3 regions of the Brevibacillus schisleri genome follow, and region 1 is predicted to be linked to each of the others. Evidence: riboswitches for the same ligand, from Rfam matches in the RefSeq annotation. Region 1 holds a riboswitch; each other region holds the start of a gene.
The links. A riboswitch is a leader RNA that binds a small molecule or an ion and turns the genes downstream of it on or off. The one in region 1 is predicted to bind lysine.
Positions count from the first base shown of each region.

Region 2: linked by a shared signal. The riboswitch ahead of ACUUHJ_RS09215 (aspartate kinase) and the one ahead of dapD (2,3,4,5-tetrahydropyridine-2,6-dicarboxylate N-acetyltransferase) in region 1 are both predicted to bind lysine.
Region 3: linked by a shared signal. The riboswitch ahead of ACUUHJ_RS06300 (amino acid permease) and the one ahead of dapD (2,3,4,5-tetrahydropyridine-2,6-dicarboxylate N-acetyltransferase) in region 1 are both predicted to bind lysine.

Region 1 is NZ_JBVNDM010000001.1:4,342,493-4,349,034, forward strand. It holds gene ACUUHJ_RS20495 (DUF4912 domain-containing protein) at 1-67, opposite strand, end outside; gene ACUUHJ_RS20500 (hypothetical protein) at 176-775, opposite strand; gene ACUUHJ_RS20505 (N-acetyldiaminopimelate deacetylase) at 1,049-2,182, opposite strand; gene ACUUHJ_RS20510 (aspartate aminotransferase family protein) at 2,189-3,403, opposite strand; gene dapD (2,3,4,5-tetrahydropyridine-2,6-dicarboxylate N-acetyltransferase) at 3,418-4,128, opposite strand; lysine riboswitch at 4,220-4,409, opposite strand; gene ACUUHJ_RS20520 (flavodoxin) at 4,550-4,990, shown strand; partial or broken gene ACUUHJ_RS20525 (GNAT family N-acetyltransferase) at 5,059-5,609, shown strand; gene ACUUHJ_RS20530 (EcsC family protein) at 5,584-6,438, opposite strand; gene ACUUHJ_RS20535 (hypothetical protein) at 6,452-6,542, opposite strand, start outside.
Region 2 is NZ_JBVNDM010000001.1:1,831,092-1,837,633, reverse strand. It holds gene sdhB (succinate dehydrogenase iron-sulfur subunit) at 1-248, opposite strand, end outside; gene sdhA (succinate dehydrogenase flavoprotein subunit) at 267-2,021, opposite strand; gene ACUUHJ_RS09225 (succinate dehydrogenase cytochrome b558 subunit) at 2,041-2,652, opposite strand; gene ACUUHJ_RS09220 (YslB family protein) at 3,081-3,533, shown strand; gene ACUUHJ_RS09215 (aspartate kinase) at 3,583-4,824, opposite strand; lysine riboswitch at 5,056-5,243, opposite strand; gene uvrC (excinuclease ABC subunit UvrC) at 5,346-6,542, opposite strand, start outside.
Region 3 is NZ_JBVNDM010000001.1:1,224,000-1,230,541, reverse strand. It holds gene ACUUHJ_RS06315 (inositol monophosphatase family protein) at 1-305, shown strand, start outside; gene ACUUHJ_RS06310 (CGNR zinc finger domain-containing protein) at 337-894, opposite strand; gene ACUUHJ_RS06305 (DinB family protein) at 1,063-1,557, shown strand; lysine riboswitch at 1,642-1,827, shown strand; gene ACUUHJ_RS06300 (amino acid permease) at 1,941-3,389, shown strand; gene ACUUHJ_RS06295 (hypothetical protein) at 3,607-4,470, shown strand; gene ACUUHJ_RS06290 (hypothetical protein) at 4,619-4,807, shown strand; gene ACUUHJ_RS06285 (hypothetical protein) at 4,804-4,950, shown strand; gene ACUUHJ_RS06280 (TolC family protein) at 5,167-6,222, shown strand; gene ACUUHJ_RS06275 (aminoglycoside phosphotransferase family protein) at 6,294-6,542, opposite strand, start outside.

The sequences.
Region 1 (6,542 bases):
CTTTCCAGGCAATGCGTATACTCGGGCCTTCTACATCCGTGGACGATCGCGGGGGATTTGTCTCCATTCGCTCCCATCGTTCCTTTCTTTTACTTGCTATTACCAAGTATATTGGCTTTTCCGTATATTATAGCACGGGGACATATAAAGTGGAAACGCATCCAAGCCATAATTTTTAGCGTCCAACTGTAAACGTATTTTCACCGACGGTTACATAAGAAGTGAATTTCTCTGATTTCATTTGAACTTGTACTTTATAAGTGCCGTATGCTTCGAGTTTCGTAGATACAAAAGGCTCAGAAAAATAAAAACTGTTTGCATTCTGTGTGGAGTATTTCCACTCTTTCCCTTTAGACACTTCTTTGCCGTCCGGTCCGACCAACACGAGCTGCATGCGCAAGTCTTTGGCGATAGGCGCGTCATCAACCTCTACGAAAACGTTAAACGTACGAGGCACATTTTTATCGCTGTATCCTTTGACAGGGTTGCTGAAAACGACATTTTTATTGCGGGTCTGCTGAATCCCTTCGACCACAATAATATTTACGTTTGGCTTAATCACATGCAATTTGCCCGATTGCTGATCGTAATCGACGAAACCACCGAGCTTGTTCACTATTGATTCTACCGATTCAGCCTTGGATGCTGGCATTTCACTCGCTACAGTTTCCGCACCGAAAAATACGCGCATCGCACCTTCTCCCAGCGCAGTAGTGCTCCCCACCCCTGCTGCTACAGTCAACGCCAACAAGGCCGATAACCATGCTTTTTTCATGTCAATAATCCTCCTGTATGTGTGCGCGGCAGCGCTTGTTTTTCCGGAATTTCTTCTCCCTAGTTTATACGTTTGGAAAAGGAAATAGTTGTGCTGCCCTGATAAGTTTTTTCAACAATATCCACAATATCCACAAGCACAAAAACCTTAGGAAGAAAGACTTATACACAGAGATGTTAGTAACTACTTCTTACTCTTGACCAAAATACAGCTGGGAATGACAAAGTAAAAAGAGCGGCCATCCAGCCACTCTTTTTTTGCTCCTGACACCTGCTACTCCTGTTGCGAAAGCCAAGTAAAATACCGGGAGACCAGTCGAATAGCAACCTCGATCGCGTCTTCGTTGGGCTCAATTTTGGAATGGTGCAAGCCGTATGGCGTTTGCACACCCAGCCAGAATAAAAAGCCGGGGATTTCTTTCAAAAAGTACCCGAAATCTTCTCCGGTCATGGCTTCCTTGCAGGTGATGAGAGTTACATCTTCACATTGTGCCTGTACCCATTGCATGAAGTCTGTCGTTAGCTGCTCCTCGTTGTAAACCTGGCAGTAGCCAACGCCATAGTCAATCGTTGCCTGGCAATCAAAGCCTATTTCCACTCCCTTTACGAGAGATTCAATGCGACTCTTGACAAGTGCCATCGATTCCATCGAAAAGGTTCGAATCGTCCCTTCTAGCCTGGACTTCTCCGCGATGATGTTTTGCTTCGTCCCGCTCTCCAGCTTGCCAATCGTTACGACGGCAGAATCCAATGGATCGATATTGCGCGAAATAATCGATTGAAGCTGTGTCACCAGATGGCTTCCTGCAACCACCATGTCATTCGCCTTGTGAGGGAAGGCTGCATGCCCCCCTTTGCCGACCAGATCAATGTACAACTCAGAAGTGTTGGCAAACAAAATTCCTGACTTTGTTGCAATTTGACCAACTGGGTATTCTGGCGCGATATGCAGGGAAAAAATGCAGTCCGGTCGCCACTCTGCAAACTCTTCACTTTCCATCATCGGCCAAGCACCACCAGGGCCTTCTTCTGCCGGCTGGAAGAGGAACAGCAAATCATCTGCGATCGAATGCTCAGTAAAATGCGTCAGGAGGCCAAGAGCGATTGCCATATGCATGTCATGGCCGCAAGCATGCATATACCCTTGATGAAGCGATCGAAACGGATAGGACGTTTCCTCTACGATCGGTAGGCCATCCATATCCGTCCGCCAAGCAATTAGTCGTTTTGGCTTTGTTCCTGCCAGCTTGACCAAAATGCCTGTCCGCCACGTTTTAATCTCGATTCGCTCCTGAGGCAGCTTTTTCAAATAATCGAGCAAGTATTGCTGCGTCTTCACTTCAGCGAAGCCTGGCTCCGGTATTTGGTGCAAATCTCGGCGAATTTGTGTAAACAAGGAAGTCGTCATGGTCTACTACGCCTCCTTTTTCGTGCCTGTTCTTGCTGTTAATTGCTCCTCAAACACGGCAAGGAAACGGTCGACATCGGCTTTTGTCAACGTCAGTGGCGGAAGCAGACGAACAATCGTTTTCTGCGTCACGTCTACAAGGATTCCTTCGTCAAGCAATGCTTGCTGCAAGTGGCTTACCTCTTCTGGGGTGGAAGAGAGTGGAATTCCAACCATCAGGCCTTTTCCGCGAAGGGATTGCAGTTGATCTGGAAGACGCGTTCGTAACGCTTCCAAGCCCGACCACAGGTACGCAATCACTTCTTCTACATGAGCGATGAAGGCTGGATTAAGCAATTCGTCCAACACGACATTCCCCAGGGCAGCAGACAATGGCGATGGTGCGAATGTCGTTCCATGATCCCCCGGTTTGAACTGGTTCATCAGCTTTGGACCAGCGATGACACCGCCGAGAGGTAGCCCTCCCCCTATGCCTTTGGCGAATAGGATGAGATCTGGCGTTACGCCTGCATGCTCATAAGCAAACAGCTTTCCTGTTCTGCCCATTCCTGTCTGGATTTCGTCCATGACAAAGAGCATGCCTTCTTGTTCACAGATGGCAGCTACCTCTCGCAAGAACGCTTCTGTTAGTGGCACGACACCGCCGGAACCCAAGACTGGCTCCATAAGGACCGCAGCGGGTCTTGCCTCCTGGCAAATCGCTCGCAATCCTGCTGTGTCCTCCACATCCAGTTCATAAACAGGAAAAGCTGGCTGAGGAAAGTCTTGATAGACGTGAGCCTGCCTCGTTAGACGCACTGCTCCAAGTGTTCGCCCGTGAAAGCTGTTGCGTAAAACAACGATGCCTTCACGACCTGCTCCCTCGTTTTTCGTCCATTTGTGAATCAGCTTGATCGCAGACTCTGTGGCCTCCGCACCAGAGTTGGTGAAAAACACCTTACCGCTGATGCTGTTTGCAACCAAACGCTCCGCTAATCGAATAGCCGGCTTGTTTAAAAATACATTGGAAATATGCAAGAAGCGCTCTCCCTGCTCACGCAGAGCCTGTACAATGCGCGGATGAGAATGCCCCAAAACGTTTACCGCGAGTCCAGTAAACAAGTCGAGATAACTCTTCCCATTCGTATCGTACAAGTAATTTCCTTCGCCTTTCTCTATGGCAATCGGAAGTCTTTTATAAGAGGAGACGATATATTGTTCATCGAGCGAACGCCAGTCCATGTGCACTCTCTCCCTTACAGCTGACGTAGCTCCTGCTTGATCTCTGTCTTGGAACGAGTTTTTTCATCGATTTGCTTGATCACACGTGCAGGCGTTCCCGCAACGACTACGTATGGAGGTACATCTTCAATGACGACAGCACCTGCTGCAACAACAGCACCTTTTCCTACGCGTACACCTTCCAGAATGACAGCATTTGCTCCGATGACAACATCATCCTCGACAACAACTGGCTGTGCAGACGGCGGCTCGATAACGCCTGCGATAACCGATCCAGCGCCGATGTGGCAGTTTTTCCCGATGGTTCCACGTCCACCTACTACAACATTCATATCGATCATCGTACCTTCACCGATCACTGCACCGATGTTAATGGAAGCACCCATCATGATGACCGCATTGTTACCGATTGTCACTTGGTCACGGATAATCGCGCCTGGCTCAATACGCGCTTGAATCCCTTTTGTATCCAACAATGGAATAGCGGAGTTGCGACGATCGCTTTCTACTACATAATCTTCAATTTTGTCTACGTTAGCAGCGAGCACTGGCTCAATCTCTTTCCACTCACCAAAAACAACACCAGTCGGACCAGTAATGAAGGCTTTGGAGCTCGCACCAAAGTCGATTCCCTCCAGATTCCCTTTCACATATACCTTCACAGGTGTTTTCTTTTCGCTTTTTTGAATAAACGCGATAATTTCGTTAGCATCCATCATGTTCATTGTTACATCCTCCTCAAAATAACAGCATGGTAAATCAAAAAAAGCAATGAGTGCATTCGCTATCTCATTGCTTTTGATACTACGTAAGCAAATCATAAATAGCGCTCCACAAAAAGATGTAAGGTCCCTTGTGACAGGATGTTCATTTTTCATGAGACACCCCAGCCTGTGCTACGTAGGGGCATAGCATAAGCTTCGGCGCTTTAGCCTTTCTTCCTTCTCCTGCCCCCTGGCAGATTGCGAAAAGGCTTACTCTTCTTCGGCGCACCTCTATTTAGTGTATATTATATTGATTTTATTTAACTCTACCAAAATCAATGAAACGTGGCAAGATGAAAAAAGTTATTGACAACGATTATCATTTTCATTAATTTTATTTGTGAGAATGATACTCATTATCTAACTGGAGGTTTTACGTTTTATGAGCATTTTGATGGTATACGCGAGCATGACAGGGAATACACAGGAAATTGCTGAAGCAATTGCAGAAGGTATTCGTTCAACTGGTGCAGAGCTGGAGATAAAAGAAGTAATGGACGCGAATGCAAAAGAACTCGAGGCTTACGACGGAATCTTGCTTGGTGCCTACACATGGGGCGATGGCGAACTCCCAGATGAATGCCTGGATTTCTATGAGGAAATGGACGATATTGACCTCAGCGGGAAAAAGGTTGTTGCTTTTGGCTCTTGCGATTCCGCTTACGAGCATGTCGGTGCAGCTGTTGATATTTTGCTGAAAAAGGCGAGCGAGCGTGGCGCAGAAACTCCTCTGGAGGGTTTAAAAATCGAGCTTTCTCCTACAGCAAAAGAAGTGGAAACTTGCAAAGCATTTGGGGTATCGTTCGCTGAATTGCTCGGCTAATCGATGTTTCCCAAATACTCTGGCACATGCTATACTATCAATCCAACTTTTTAAGGAGGATTGATCTCATGTCACTACATACAGACGAGATTCTGTTACGGCCTCTCCACCAACAAGACGCAGCCGAGCTCCTAGAGCTTCGGCTGCGTAATCATGAATTTCTCCAACCATTTGAACCGAGATCCGCCCTGCTTCATTTCTGACCCTTCCAGCACAGCAAGAACAGATTTCGCAAGCACAGAATGATTTTGAACGTGGTACTGCCTATGCTTTTGGTGTATTCTCCCGTGAATCCGAAAAAATGATTGGACGTGTAGCGTTGTCAAATGTCGCACGCGGCGCATGGCAAAATGCGACGATTGGCTACTTCATGGATCAGGCCTGCAATGGCAAAGGCTATACAACACTAGCTGTAAATCTTGCCCTTCGCTTTGCTTTTACGGATGTTGGGCTACACAGGGTACAAGCGGCTGTCATTCCTCGCAACCAAGCTTCCATTCGCGTCTTGGAAAAAAACCGTTTTCGCCAGGAGGGGCTATCGTTACGCTATTTGCAAATTAACGGTGTATGGGAGGACCATCTCATCTACGCTCTTACTGCTGAGGAGTGGTCTGTGTAATCTCCATGCTCTTTTCAATCTCGCGCAGACGCTCTAGGATGCGCCGTTTGCGGTACAGCATCATCCCCGCTTCGGCGACATCCTTTACGGTTGAGCGATTCAAATACGCTCCGAACAAAATACCCGCAATAGGCACCATTTGAAATAACTTTTTCCACCCGAAGTTTTCTGTGTACGTAACCACGACTTCACGCCATCCCTGCAATTGTGCCATTACCTCTCTCTGCGCATTTGGTTCATCAAAGCGGGAGAGCTCAGCGAGTATCGCTTTTTTCCCTACGATGTCTGATGAAGCAAATTGCAAGCATTTGACGACAAACAGCCGCTCCCTCTTCTCTTCCGGTCGATAGCCATAGGCAAGTGCCATCTCTTGTAATACTTTTAGGGATGTCCCCATCAATAGCGGGATATCGATCGCAAGGGTAAATATCCCCCCGAAGCCAGTCGTCGCACCTTGTACTGTGGCAAAATTCGCACGTGAATCCTTCAGCTCCATTGCGACATCATTCATGATTGTAAGCGGTACAGCAGCAATCTCCTCCTTGCCAATGACAGAAGTACCGGATCCCTCTAACCGTTTGTCAAACCGCTTGTATATCGATTCAGCCTGCACCAAATAAGTCCCACCTGTCTCGAGAAAGGCTGCCATTTCATCTACGGCTTTTCCCAGCTTCTCCTGAACAAATGCAGGCGTAATCCGATCTAAGAGAACAAAAGGAAGTCTGCCAAGCTTTTCCCAGAACCACAAGTCGTTCTGGTCCTTCTCCCAGTCCTCCACTTCGCGTAAGGCCGTAACCAATGTCTCCCTAGACTCTTTCAACCCCAACAACCTCCCTGCCTGCTCACTCAGATTCTCCTCGCTTCCACTGACATTGGTTGCGCAAGATGGACTTGATATAGTCCTGCAACTCTTCTGGCGTGGCGTGGCAGACG
Region 2 (6,542 bases), 2.5 Mb from region 1:
CACGCTTGACGCGGTCTTCCGTTAATAACCATCGAGCACGCACCGCATACTTCTTCCAAGCAGTTCGATTCCCAGTTTACTGGAGACGTTTTTTGACCTTGTGCGTTGAGTGGATTACGTTGGATCTCCATCAAAGCACTGATCACGTTCATACCAGGACGGTAAGGGATTTTGAACTCTTCCTTGTACGGAGTGCTGTCAGGGCCATCTTGACGAGTGATAATCAAATGAATCAATTTTTCTGCCATGATCAGTTTCCTCCTCTCTTATTTCTTGTCAGACGTATAGTCACGTTTACGTGGTGCGATCAGGGATACGTCGATGTCTTCATAGTAGATTTCAGGCGCAGTCGTTTCAGCATTGAACTTCGCCATTGTCGTCTTCATGAAGTTTTCGTCATCACGCTCAGGGAAGTCAGGCTTGTAGTGAGCACCGCGGCTCTCGTCGCGCTTGAGCGCACCGATTGTGATCGCGCGGGACAGTGCGAGCATGTTCCACAGATGACGGGTAAACGCCGCACCAGAGTTGCTCCATTTATTCGTATCGTTGATGTTGATTTTCTTGTAGCGTTCCATCAGTTCAACGATCTTATCATCCGTTTTTTGCAGACGGTCGTTGTAACGTACTACCGTTACGTTGTCAGTCATCCACTCACCCAGTTCCTTGTGGATCAGGTAAGCATTTTCTGTTCCGTCCATTTTCAGGATGCTGTCGTATTTCGCTTGCTCTTTGCTTGTGAAGCTGTCAAAGAGCGTGGAAGACAGGTCATCAGAGGATTTGTTCAAACCTTTGATGTACTCGATCGCTTTTGGACCTGCTACCATACCACCATAGATCGCGGACAAGAGGGAGTTCGCACCCAAACGGTTTGCACCGTGCTGAGAGTAATCGCACTCACCTGCTGCAAACAAACCAGGGATATTGGTCATTTGGTTGTAGTCTACCCACATACCACCCATGGAGTAGTGAACCGCAGGGAAAATCTTCATTGGAACTTTACGTGGGTCATCCCCAACGAATTTTTCGTAAATCTCGATAATACCGCCCAATTTTACATCCAGTTCTTTTGGATCTTTGTGGGACAGGTCGAGGTATACCATGTTTTCGCCGTTGATACCCAGCTTCATATCTACGCAAACAGAGAAGATTTCGCGAGTCGCGATGTCACGCGGAACCAGGTTTCCGTAAGCAGGGTATTTATCTTCCAGGAAGTACCAAGGCTTACCGTCTCTGTACGTCCATACACGACCACCCTCACCACGAGCAGACTCGGACATCAGACGCAGCTTGTCGTCGCCCGGGATTGCAGTTGGGTGAATTTGGATCATCTCACCATTGGAGTAGATAACCCCTTGTTGATACGCCGCAGATGCTGCTGTACCAGTATTGATAATCGAGTTCGTCGATTTACCGAAGATGATACCAGGTCCGCCTGTTGCCAAAATAACGGCATCCGCACGGAAGGATTGAATTTCACCGGAACGCATGTTCTGTGCAGTAATCCCGCGACAGGTTCCTGTATCGTCCAAAACGGCTCCGAGGAAATCCCAATATTCGTACTTGGTTACCAGACCTTCAGCTTCATAACGGCGTACTTGTTCGTCCAATGCGTACAAAAGCTGTTGTCCAGTTGTCGCACCCGCAAAAGCGGTACGGTGATGCTTGGTTCCCCCGAAACGACGGAAGTCCAACAGACCTTCTGGCGTACGGTTAAACATAACGCCCATACGGTCCAACATATAAATGATGCCAGGTGCTGCATCGCACATTGCTTTAACTGGCGGTTGGTTTGCCAAGAAGTCTCCGCCATATACTGTATCGTCGAAGTGCTCCCATGTGGAGTCGCCTTCCCCTTTGGTATTTACCGCTCCGTTAATACCGCCCTGCGCACAGACAGAGTGGGAACGTTTTACCGGAACCAGGGAGAACAGCTGAACAGGAACGCCTTTTTCTGCTGCTTTGATGGTAGCCATCAAGCCGGCCAAACCTCCACCGACAATGATCAGTTTACCTTTTGCCATGTGTTTTGTCCCCCTATCCCTACAAAATGAAAGCCGACATCGCACGCAAGCCGATGAAGGTCACAATTACGAATACGCCCAAAGTCAGGAATGTTGCAATGCGCTGGGAACGCGGCCCAACTGTAATTCCCCAGTGAACCAGGAACGACCACAGTCCGTTGGAGAAGTGGAACGTCGTGCTAATAATCCCGATTGTGTAGAATACGATCATTGCAGGACTGCTCAAAATATTTGCCATCATGTCAAAATCCACATGTGCACCCATTGCTTTTTGGATGCGGGTTTCCCAGACGTGCCAAACGATAAAAATGAGGGTAATGACTCCTGTAACGCGTTGCCACAAGAACATTTGGTTTCGGAAGTAACCGAAGTTCCCTACGTTTTGCTTTGCTTGGAACGCAATGTAAATACCGTAAACAGCGTGAAACAGGATCGGGAGGTAGATGAAAACAAATTCAAGCACCAATACGAATGGAACATTTTCAATCAAACCAACTGTTTGATTAAAAGCTTCGGCTCCACGGGTCGCTTGGTAGTTGGCTGTCAAGTGAAACAGCAGGAAGAGCCCGATCGGAAACAAACCAAGAAGTGAGTGGAGCTTGTGACTGAGAAAGCTATGGCCTTTCGCCATACAATGGTCCCCCTTTCAATGTATGTAACTCTCAATTTTGTGAAAAACGTCAAGCATCACCGCAAGCGGTCCAAAACGGCTTCGACCGTTTTGATAGACCTTTCCCCAATATCCTAACCCATTGCCTCACCCATTAGACATAGCAAAACCACCACGATCATTTTATGAACGGGATCTTGACGCTGTTCACCAAATGACTGCGTTCACTAGATCAAATGAATTTGTCGGAATGTGTCAAAATACGAGAAAAAGTTGGGCAAAACTATGACCAAATCCAATTGTACTCTTGTCGACACAGAGCGTCAAGACAATCAATGTACTAAATACATTGATAGAATAACTTTGTTTAGTCCAGCTATTTTTTCTATTCCGATGTCATGAATGCGTGTCCCTCCTCATAATCTAGTAAAGACAGGAGGGAAGCACATATGAAAGAGAAGGATCAGCTTGCAGCACTGTTGCCGACAGAGACCATTCCCTACGCAGAGAGAATGAATATGCCCTATCTTGGCTATCATCTCCTACGCGAAACGCTTACTAGCACCCTGCTAGGCGATAGCGAAAACCATATACTCTATTGGATAGGAAAAAATATGGGCCGCCAAATCCCCATTCAATCTGCAACAGGCCCGATTATGCCTTTTATTCGGCTTGGATTAGGCCAGCTAGACGTCCTGGAGGAGAACGGGCAAACGATCGTCTATTCACTCACTCATTCCATTTTTAGCTATCAGTCTATAGAAAGACTAGGATGCAGTCTTTCCTTTGAAGCCGGGATCATCGCGGGTATGATTGAGCAGTGGAAAGAAAAAGAAGCGTTCAGCAAAATCGAAATGGAAAGCCCTTCGGACATACGCATCTCTGTACAAGTGGCGCCATGAACAAAATGCCCCCTCTACCTATAAGAAGGGAGAGGGAGCATCTATCTTTTTATACTCCGTGCACAACCGCGGTTTCCTCAACATCCAGACCATAGGCCGAATGAAGACTGCGAACAGCCAGCTCTGTCAAAGCTGCTGGAATGACGCAAGAAACCTTGATATCAGAAGTTGATACCATTTTAATAGAAATTTCTTTTTCTGCCAGAACGCGGAACATTTCGGCAGCTACCCCTGGATTGTTGATCATTCCAGAGCCAACAATGGATACTTTGGTCAAGCTTTCCTCGAAATCGACTTTTTCAAAGCCAAGCTCGTTTTTGTTTCTGTCCAGCGTATCCAGTGCTTTTTTCAGGTCATCTGCTGCAACTGTGAAAGAAATATTTGTAACAGTAGCATCATAAGAGCTTTGGATAATAATATCGACGTTCACTTGATTGTCCGCCAGCGTATTGAACAGACGGGAGAGCGTCCCGACCTTGGCAGGCATGCCGACAACCGTGATTTTGGCTACATCTTCATCGTGTGCAACTCCACTTACTACTCTTCCTGTTTCCATGTTGGCAACCTCCTCAACGTACGTACCATCTTCGGCAGTAAAGCTAGAGCGGACGACCAGCCTTACCTTGTATTTTTTCGCAGCCTCTACTGACCTAGGATGAAGAACCCCTGCACCGAGGTTCGCCAGCTCCAGCATCTCATCATACGAGATCGTATCCAGCTTGCTCGCAGCTGGAACCATTCGCGGATCAGCTGTATACACCCCGGACACGTCTGTAAAGATTTCGCATTTCTCAGCGTTCAAGCTGGCTGCAAGTGTAACCGCAGATGTATCCGATCCACCGCGGCCGAGCGTCGTAATTTCCCCTTCGTCACTGATCCCTTGGAATCCTGCCACGATCACCACACGACCACGACCGAGCTCAGATTGAATCCGCTCTGGATTAATCTGCTTGATCCGTGCTCTTCCGTGAATCGCCTCTGTGGTGATTCCAGCTTGCCAGCCCGTAAGAGAAATGGCATCGTAGCCTTTTGTATGCAAGGCCATCGACAAAAGCGCGATCGATACCTGCTCCCCCGTGGTCAGCAGCATATCCATTTCACGCTCGGATGGGTATGCGCTAATCTGCTTGGCCATGTCTACCAACACGTCAGTAGATTTCCCCATTGCAGAAACAACAACTACCACATCATGCCCTTCCTCTTTATAGCTGATAATTCGATCCGCAACTCGTAAAATTCGCTCAATGGTACCTACAGAGGTGCCTCCGTATTTCTGCACGATCAACCCCATGCGGCTTCTCTCCCTTTTTCTCATATCCAATATTGGTATTTATCTCGTATCGTATGGTTTTTCACTATTCTCTCTATAAGGAAAAGTCTTGCATTTTTATTTTACAAAAAAGGCACCGACAAGGAATAAGACCTGCCGCTGCCTACTGTTTCGACATACCGGTTCCTCCCTCCCAATACACGCGGACAACGAAGATTGACAGTTATCACCATCAAAACTCACATTGACACACCGTGAGATAGCTCTCCATCTGACAATTGGTCATTGTGCAGATGACAGTCCTGCATTTGTTCAACGCAGACCCAGCATGGAGAAAAGCGGGTTTCCCCCCATACTTCGGCGAATTCCCCTTTCCCGTCCCCTTCACAGATACCCGATCTCAGGGTGGTACTCTTGGTTTTCGCGCCTCTACCTCACTCCATAATGGAAGTGAGGCTAACTATTCTGTTTGAATCGGATTATATCATGAGTCTAAAAATGGATCAATTCCTTTTTAGAGCTTGTTTAAAAAGTCACACTGGCTATGTGTCCAGCTTGCGCAGATGCCCGATGATTTCTTTTGCCAGCTTGTCGCCGATTCCCAATTGGCGGAAGTCCTCAACGGTCGCCTCGCGCATTTTTTTCAACGAGCCAAAATGAGAGAACAACAGCTTCCGCCGCTTTTCACCAATACCCGGGATCTCATCCAACTGCGAGGAAAGCATTGTTTTTGTCCGGGATTGTCTGTGGAACGTAATAACAAAACGGTGGACTTCATCCTGGATACGCTGCAACAAATAAAATTCATAGCTATCACGTCTAAGATTTACAGGCTCTGGCGGATCTCCGTACATGAGCTGAGCAGTGCGGTGCTTCTCATCTTTCGCCAGACCACAGACAGGAATATAGAGACCTAGCTCGTTTTCCAGCACGTCCATAGCTGCACTGATTTGGCCTTTACCACCATCGATCACAATCAGGTCGGGCATTGGCTGGTTTTCTTTCAGCAGACGAGAGTAACGACGGCGAACGACTTCGCGCATGGAGCCGTAATCATCTGGTCCCTCTACGGTTTTGATCTTGAATTTGCGGTATTCCTTTTTGTCAGGGCGGCCGTCTGTAAACACAATCATCGCAGACACTGGCTCTGTTCCCTGAATATTGGAGTTGTCAAACGCTTCAATTCGATGAGGAACCGGAATCCCTAAAATGTGACCGAGATTGTGTACTGCTTGGACCGTACGAGCATCGTCCTTGGACATCAGCGCGAACTTCTCCTGCAAAGCAATACGGGCATTCTCGGTAGCCATCTTCACGAGCTCATGCTTTTTGCCTCTTTTCGGAGCATGGACTTTGATGCCCAACCACTCAGCCAAAAGCTCCGGTTCACTCTCTTGCGGGAGCAGTATTTCTTTTGGCAGCGCATTTTGCTTGTCGAAGTAGAACTGGCTCACATAAGACATGAAGTCCTCGGTTTCGCTTCCATAGTATGGAAAGGAAGTCGTCTGACGCTCGATCATCTTCCCTTTTCGCATATAAAACACCTGGATGCACATCCAGCCTTTTTCCACGGCAAACCCGATAATGTCGCGGTCTATCGTATCGGTGAACGTGATCTTCTGCTTCTCCATTACGGCTTCGATGCTCTTGATCTGATCACGATATTCCTTAGCTCGTTCGAACTCCATGTTTTCTGCGGCTTGCAGCATTTTTTCCGTGAGGGTTTGCTTCATTTCCTC
Region 3 (6,542 bases), 3.1 Mb from region 1:
TGAACCTCTTGGTCGGAGAGTATACAGCAAATTCCTTGACGCGAGTGATGCCAGAAGCTTTTGCCACCCGCATGCAAGGCGCGGTATCACTCCATCTGGCCTATGTGGCGTGCGGACGACTCGACGGTTACTGGGAATACGGTGAAGGAGTGTATGATTGGCTTGCTGGTGCCCTTCTGGTCCAGGAAGCCGGAGGCAAAATTACGGATACACAGGGGACTGATTTTTGCTGGAAAAGCACAGGCATCGTAGCAGCAGGCTCGACCATCTACCCTCAGCTGATCCAATTGACCCCAGCTTCATAACGAACAAATAAAAAGGGTGAGCCTATGCGCATCACCCTTTCTCCTTTTTCCGCTCACGAAAACGGCGCACCTTCATCAGGTTTCCGCACATTTTGTCATCGCACCAGCGGCGCACCCGGTTGCGGCTTTCATCATAAAACACCCAGCGGCAATCCTCGTTGTCACATATTTTGATTCGCTCCAGATGCTGCGGGGCAAGCAGTTCCGCGAAAGAAGCAGCAATTTGTGCCATGACGAGGGGCCAGCTCTCTGCTTGGCTGGATTGCTTTTGCCTGTAGCCGCCCTCCTCATCTACATACAACACCTGCGTATGAAAAGGGGCGAGAGCCAACACTTTGTTCAATTCCGCAAGGTCCTCCTCTTGGAATCGGTCTCCACGGACAACGTCTTCCAGCATTCGTCTCAAACGCTCCCGCAATTGCAAAAGAGATGCAGCATACGCCTCATTCATCGGCAGCGGAGCGGTTAGCTTGTATGTTTGCAAAAAGGATGACAGCCATTCCTGATTCTCCAGGCGATTTTCCCAACGACCAGAACCGCGCCAATCCCGCCAATCACTATTTAAAAAATCGATACAAAGCCAGTCCATGTCATCCACTCTCCTGACGAAACCCTTCATTTTTCTCTCTTGTATGACCATACAGGATATGGTAATCTTTATTTGTAACCACCGTAACTCGATTAACTGGTTACACCCTCTTTTCTTATTGCTATTATAGCGTTTCATCAATCTGTTTCACAGACGAGGAGGAAGCGTATGAATCGGAAGGAATTGCTTTTGCACGGATGGGAATGTGCGTATGACAAGGAAGACTGGTATCCACCCCTAAAAGAAGTGCTTTCCGGAGTATCAGCAGCGGAGGCTAGCTGGCGCCCTGTGGGAGAAGCAGCCAACACCATCTGGGAAAACATCAGCCACCTTCTTTATTACAAAGAACGCCTCTTGCATCGTCTTTTGGGCACCGAATTCCCTAGCTCCGCGGAGACGAACGATGATACCTTCACCCCATCCGGTGGTCCCGCTGACGAAGACGCTTGGCAAGCTACCCTCTTGCGAATGGAAAGCGTCCACCGCCACATTCATGAACAGCTTTCCTTGCTGACGGATGAAGAGTTAAACCAGATGGCTACCTATACGCCCATTTACCAAAACGTCATGAGTCTTGTCTTGCATGATGCGTTTCATACGGGACAAATTGTCCAAATTCGCAAGCTGCAAGGCTCCTGGCCTGCTAGACGCTCATTTGACTAACAAAATTTCACATTGATTAATCCCGAACAATCCTTTATAGTTGAACAATCACATAATTTCATACATGTTATCCTCATCTTTCACGGTGGGGATAGAGGTCGCGGCTTTTATATCATCCTGTACGAGATTCAGAGAAAATCAATGACTCCAGGTAAGGAAAATCCGCCGAAGCTCATATCGCGTCTCTGTGCGATTGGGTTGGGGCTGTACTCGAAAGGGGCAGAACTGTCACGTTTGCATGCCAAGCAAACGTGGTGAGCTATCTTCAGTGAAGGCTTGGTGGGGATTGGATGATACCGCCCTATGCCATTTTTTTGGCTATGGCGGTTTTTTAATTTCCGACCTTCCTTCTCAAAAATCAAGAAAGGTCGTGCAAGCAGCTTATGTCACAAAATCAATTGCAACGTGGTTTGAAAGCCCGCCACCTGACGATGATCGCCATCGGCGGCTCGATTGGGACGGGATTGTTTCTGGCGAGTGGAGGCTCGATTCATTCCGCGGGACCAGGTGGAGCTTTAGTCGCCTATCTCGCTATTAGTATCATGGTTTACTTTTTAATGACCAGCTTGGGGGAAATGGCAGCCTTCATGCCTGTTTCCGGTTCGTTTTCGACGTATGCCACGCGGTTCGTCGATCCATCTCTCGGCTTTGCTCTCGGTTGGAACTACTGGTACAACTGGGCGATTACCATTGCCGTCGAGCTGTCAGCTTCTGCACTCATTATGAAATATTGGTTCCCGGATACCCCAGCGATAGTGTGGAGCGCTTTGTTCCTCGGATTGCTGTTTGCCTTGAATCTCCTGTCTGTGAAAGCCTATGGAGAATCTGAATATTGGTTCGCCTTGATTAAAGTAGTAACGGTTATCATCTTTATTATTGTCGGTGTGTTGATGATTTTTGGCATTATGGGTGGTCAAGCTGTTGGCTTCCAAAACTTCACCAAAGGCGACGCGCCATTCAATGGCGGCTTCATGGCCCTGCTCGGTGTCTTTATGATTGCCGGATTCTCTTTCCAAGGAACAGAATTGGTTGGTGTAGCAGCTGGGGAGAGCGAAGACCCTGCCCGCAATATTCCGAAGGCCATCCGTCAAATTTTTTGGCGCATCCTGCTCTTCTACATCCTCGCTATTTTGATCATCGGGTTGCTGGTTCCATACGATAATCCAAATCTGATCAGTGGCGACATTACGGATATTGCGATCAGTCCGTTTACGATTGTATTTGAAAATGCCGGTTTTGCTTTTGCAGCATCCGTCATGAACGCGGTTATTCTCACGTCTGTATTGTCTGCTGGTAACTCTGGCATGTACGCCTCTACACGCATGCTGTGGAACTTGGCGAAAGAAGGAAAAGCACCAAAATGGTTCGTAAAAGTAACAAGTAACGGCGTACCGATCAATGCCTTGATCTTGACTGCGCTCATCGGCGCCCTTGCGTTTCTGTCCTCACTGTTTGGGGAAGGCGAAGTCTACGTATGGCTTTTGAATGCGTCCGGTATGTCAGGCTTCATCGCTTGGCTGGGCATTGCCATTAGTCACTACCGTTTCCGCAAAGCGTTTATCGCTCAGGGCCGAGACTTAAGCGAATTGCCTTATCGGGCAAAGTGGTTCCCGTTTGGACCGATTTTTGCCTTCATCATTTGCTGTATCGTTATTTTTGGGCAAAACTACTCCGCATTCATCGGGGGAACGGTCGACTGGTATGGCGTCCTGGTCTCTTACATTGGCCTGCCACTCTTCTTACTCATTTGGCTCGCTTATAAAATCACGCAAAAGACCAAGCTCGTCCCTCTTGAACAAGTTGACTTCAGCATGGATGAACACACGAAATAATCGAAGAAAAATACGGACTTCCGTTAACTGAACGGGAGTCCTTTTTCATGTTTGCCAACCTATTAAAAACTGACCCAAAATAGCCGATAGTATAGAAAAGAAGCAATTGAGATCCGTTTCCTTCCGTTCTCACAACTCATACTAGTCATCTGATAAAAGGTAAACATGATCTCCTGCCTTCACGACTGAACATGAATCCATGTGAGGAGAGTAGAACATGCAAATCCAATCGTATTCCCGCTACCTACCCCCCCAGCTCCCAACTAGCCAAACTGCACCTAAAATGGTGACAGGAACTAGTCTGGAATTGCCCAAACCCGATACGGTAGACCTTCGTTCACACAAGGCACGCGAGCTACCTGCTGATGCCATCGAACATCACAGCGCCCAATTTTTCTTTAGCACTGAGATTAATGAGCGGTTGGATAAAATTTTCGCAGATAAGCCACCCGAGGCTCGCAAAGCCTTTGACCACATCCTGGAGCGAAACTTTTTCAACTCCCAATCCACCTACACTGATGAAGAAAGAGCTGCTTTGGTAGAAGTCGGTTTAACCCAAGGCAAATATTTGGCAGACCAATACATGGCTGATGAGAAAAATGCTGCTGAATTTTTGGATACCCTCCATCTGCTCGCAGGCGTTGCCAAAACACGAAAGGTTGACCCTGCAACTGGCAGTGTCAGCTACGTAGAGCTTCCGCAAAAACCACAAGGGGCGCCGAACGACTATGTTAATCCATCCAAGCTGATGGAGCGGTATGATCCGGAAGCCTACAAAAAAATGCAAGCCGCCACAACCAATCCAACAGAGAAAGTAAGCATGCTGATTCAATTCGTCAAAAAGCTGCAACATCGTCCAGACTGGATCACACAATACCGGAACGAACAAGCTACGCTTCTCTCCGATTTAAAAAACACAAAAATCACTAACCGCTTCGAGAATATAAATACAAAGGACACCACTGAATTTGTTCGTCAAATGAATACACTCACTGAAGATGCTTCCTTTTCCGCGATCACACCATTGCTACAAGCGAATCTTGCTTCTTTTATGAAGAGCCTGGTCAAGAAAACGAGTTAACTGCACAAAGATGATCGGCACAGCCCCTCCCGAACTTTCTGGGACTGGGGCTGTTTTTTCTGGTGTAGTCCGAGTCCCGTTGCTTTTCCATTTAAGGAAATGTACAGGCAGGTGGTGGATATACTAACCCGTAAAGGAGGAGACGAACATGGATGACAATCGCGAAAACGACCTGCCTGATTTCAAGCAACTGGATGACAGACTGATCGCTCAACCTCCCACTAGTCCAATACTCGCAATCCGTACCAATCTGGACAAGGAACCAAATGACGTCGACAATCCGTATGTGCAGCAAGACTCTACATCCACTGGACAAAATAAGGGGGAAGCAAAATGACTGATCATACCTCACAGGAAAAGCCCGACATGGGTTATAACGGAAGCAATATGCATGGTTACTCCCTTACGCCAAAGGAAGGGACATTGAACCAAACTGCCAAGTCGGCTACGGAAAACAAAGAAAACAGGGACAAAGAATAGTACTTTTCCATTATGAAAAACAAATCCCCTTTGGGGAAACAGGCAGATGCTCACTTTGCCTTTTTCCGGAAGGGGATTTGTTTTGGGGTTCTGGCCAAGAACGTGGTAAAAAACATTTTTTTATTGACGAAATTGTATTGGAAATATATACTTTTCATGGATTTGATAATGAGAATCGTTATCAAATTCTTTTATATATAATCAGGAGGTTGCCCCATGAAATCCAGGCTCTTCAAACACATTTATAGTACAACTTTAGTCACTTCTCTCCTTACAGGTGGTGCACATTTTGCTCTGGCTGCTCCACTCGTGGCCACTGCGGAACAGACGGATGTTGCCCCTTTGTCGCTTAATTTCGCAGTCGAACAGGCAATAAAGAACAGTGTTGATCTGGAGCTGCTTCGACTTGAATTAGATATTACGAATTACGAAACATCTATCACACTAAGAGAAAAGGAAGAAATCAAAAAATCCGACGTCATAACTCTGGCTGATGCAAAAAAGAAATTCGAAGACGCCGCCAAAGCGATCAAAGAAGTGGTTGCCGATGAAGTCGCCCTGAATACGCAAAAAAACACCGTTCAATTGCAAGTACATAAAGCTTTCTTCGAAGTCCAATCATTAGACGCCAAAATCAAAGCGCAAAAGAAGAGCTTGCAAAGACAGTACTGGTTGAACTCCCAAGAAACAGAAGCTCACAAAAATCTTGCTGCCCTTGAAGCCAGCTACAAGCAAGCATTGGCCAAGCTCAACGATTTATTGAATGAAAAAGCCGACAGACAATGGAGAATGATCGCAACTGATCTGACCCAGCACGAGCTGCTTTCCTTGGAGCAATTGCAAGCAAAAGCTTTTGAAAAGCGACCTGAGATGATCAAAGCTCAAGCAGAAATAGATTTTACCCAAGTAAGAATTGATTACACAGCAGAGTATTCCGCACTAAGCACACATAAAGGAATAATTGCAAAAAATGAGCACAAAAAAGCGGAACTGCAAAAACAAAAAACGCAAAAGAAAATCGGTCAAGAAGTAAGTGACAACTATACGAAGGTACTGGCAGCGAAAAAGGCATTAGAAGAAAGTACAACAAAGAAAGAAACCGCATTGGGGCGCTATCAGGCAACAATCGATCAATATAGATTGGGGAAGGCATCGATGAAAGAACTGATGGAAGACGAAGCGAGCCTGTTTGACTCTGAAACAAAAGCAATTGAATCGGTCTATCAATACAATCTCGCTGCTACCACCTTGAACCAGTCAACTGGCTATTAATATTCCGCATTACGAAGGATCTCATTTATTTATTTTAAATAAAGAAGGCTTCATCCCACAGGGTGAAGCCCTTACTCATTTAACAGTCTCTCAAAAACTCCCGGCATCACCAGACGACCACCGTCTACCCCAAAATCCTCTATAAACCACCAAGCCGATAGGACACTATGACAATACGCCCACGCCAACACTCTCTCTTTTTGCAAAGACAGCGCCTTCGTCAGCCCATCGACCCGCTGCTTCATTACTTCTTCTACCCCATCCTCTGGCAAATGGTTCAGCAAAAACGGAATCACCTCGTATTCCGTCTCCCTTATCAG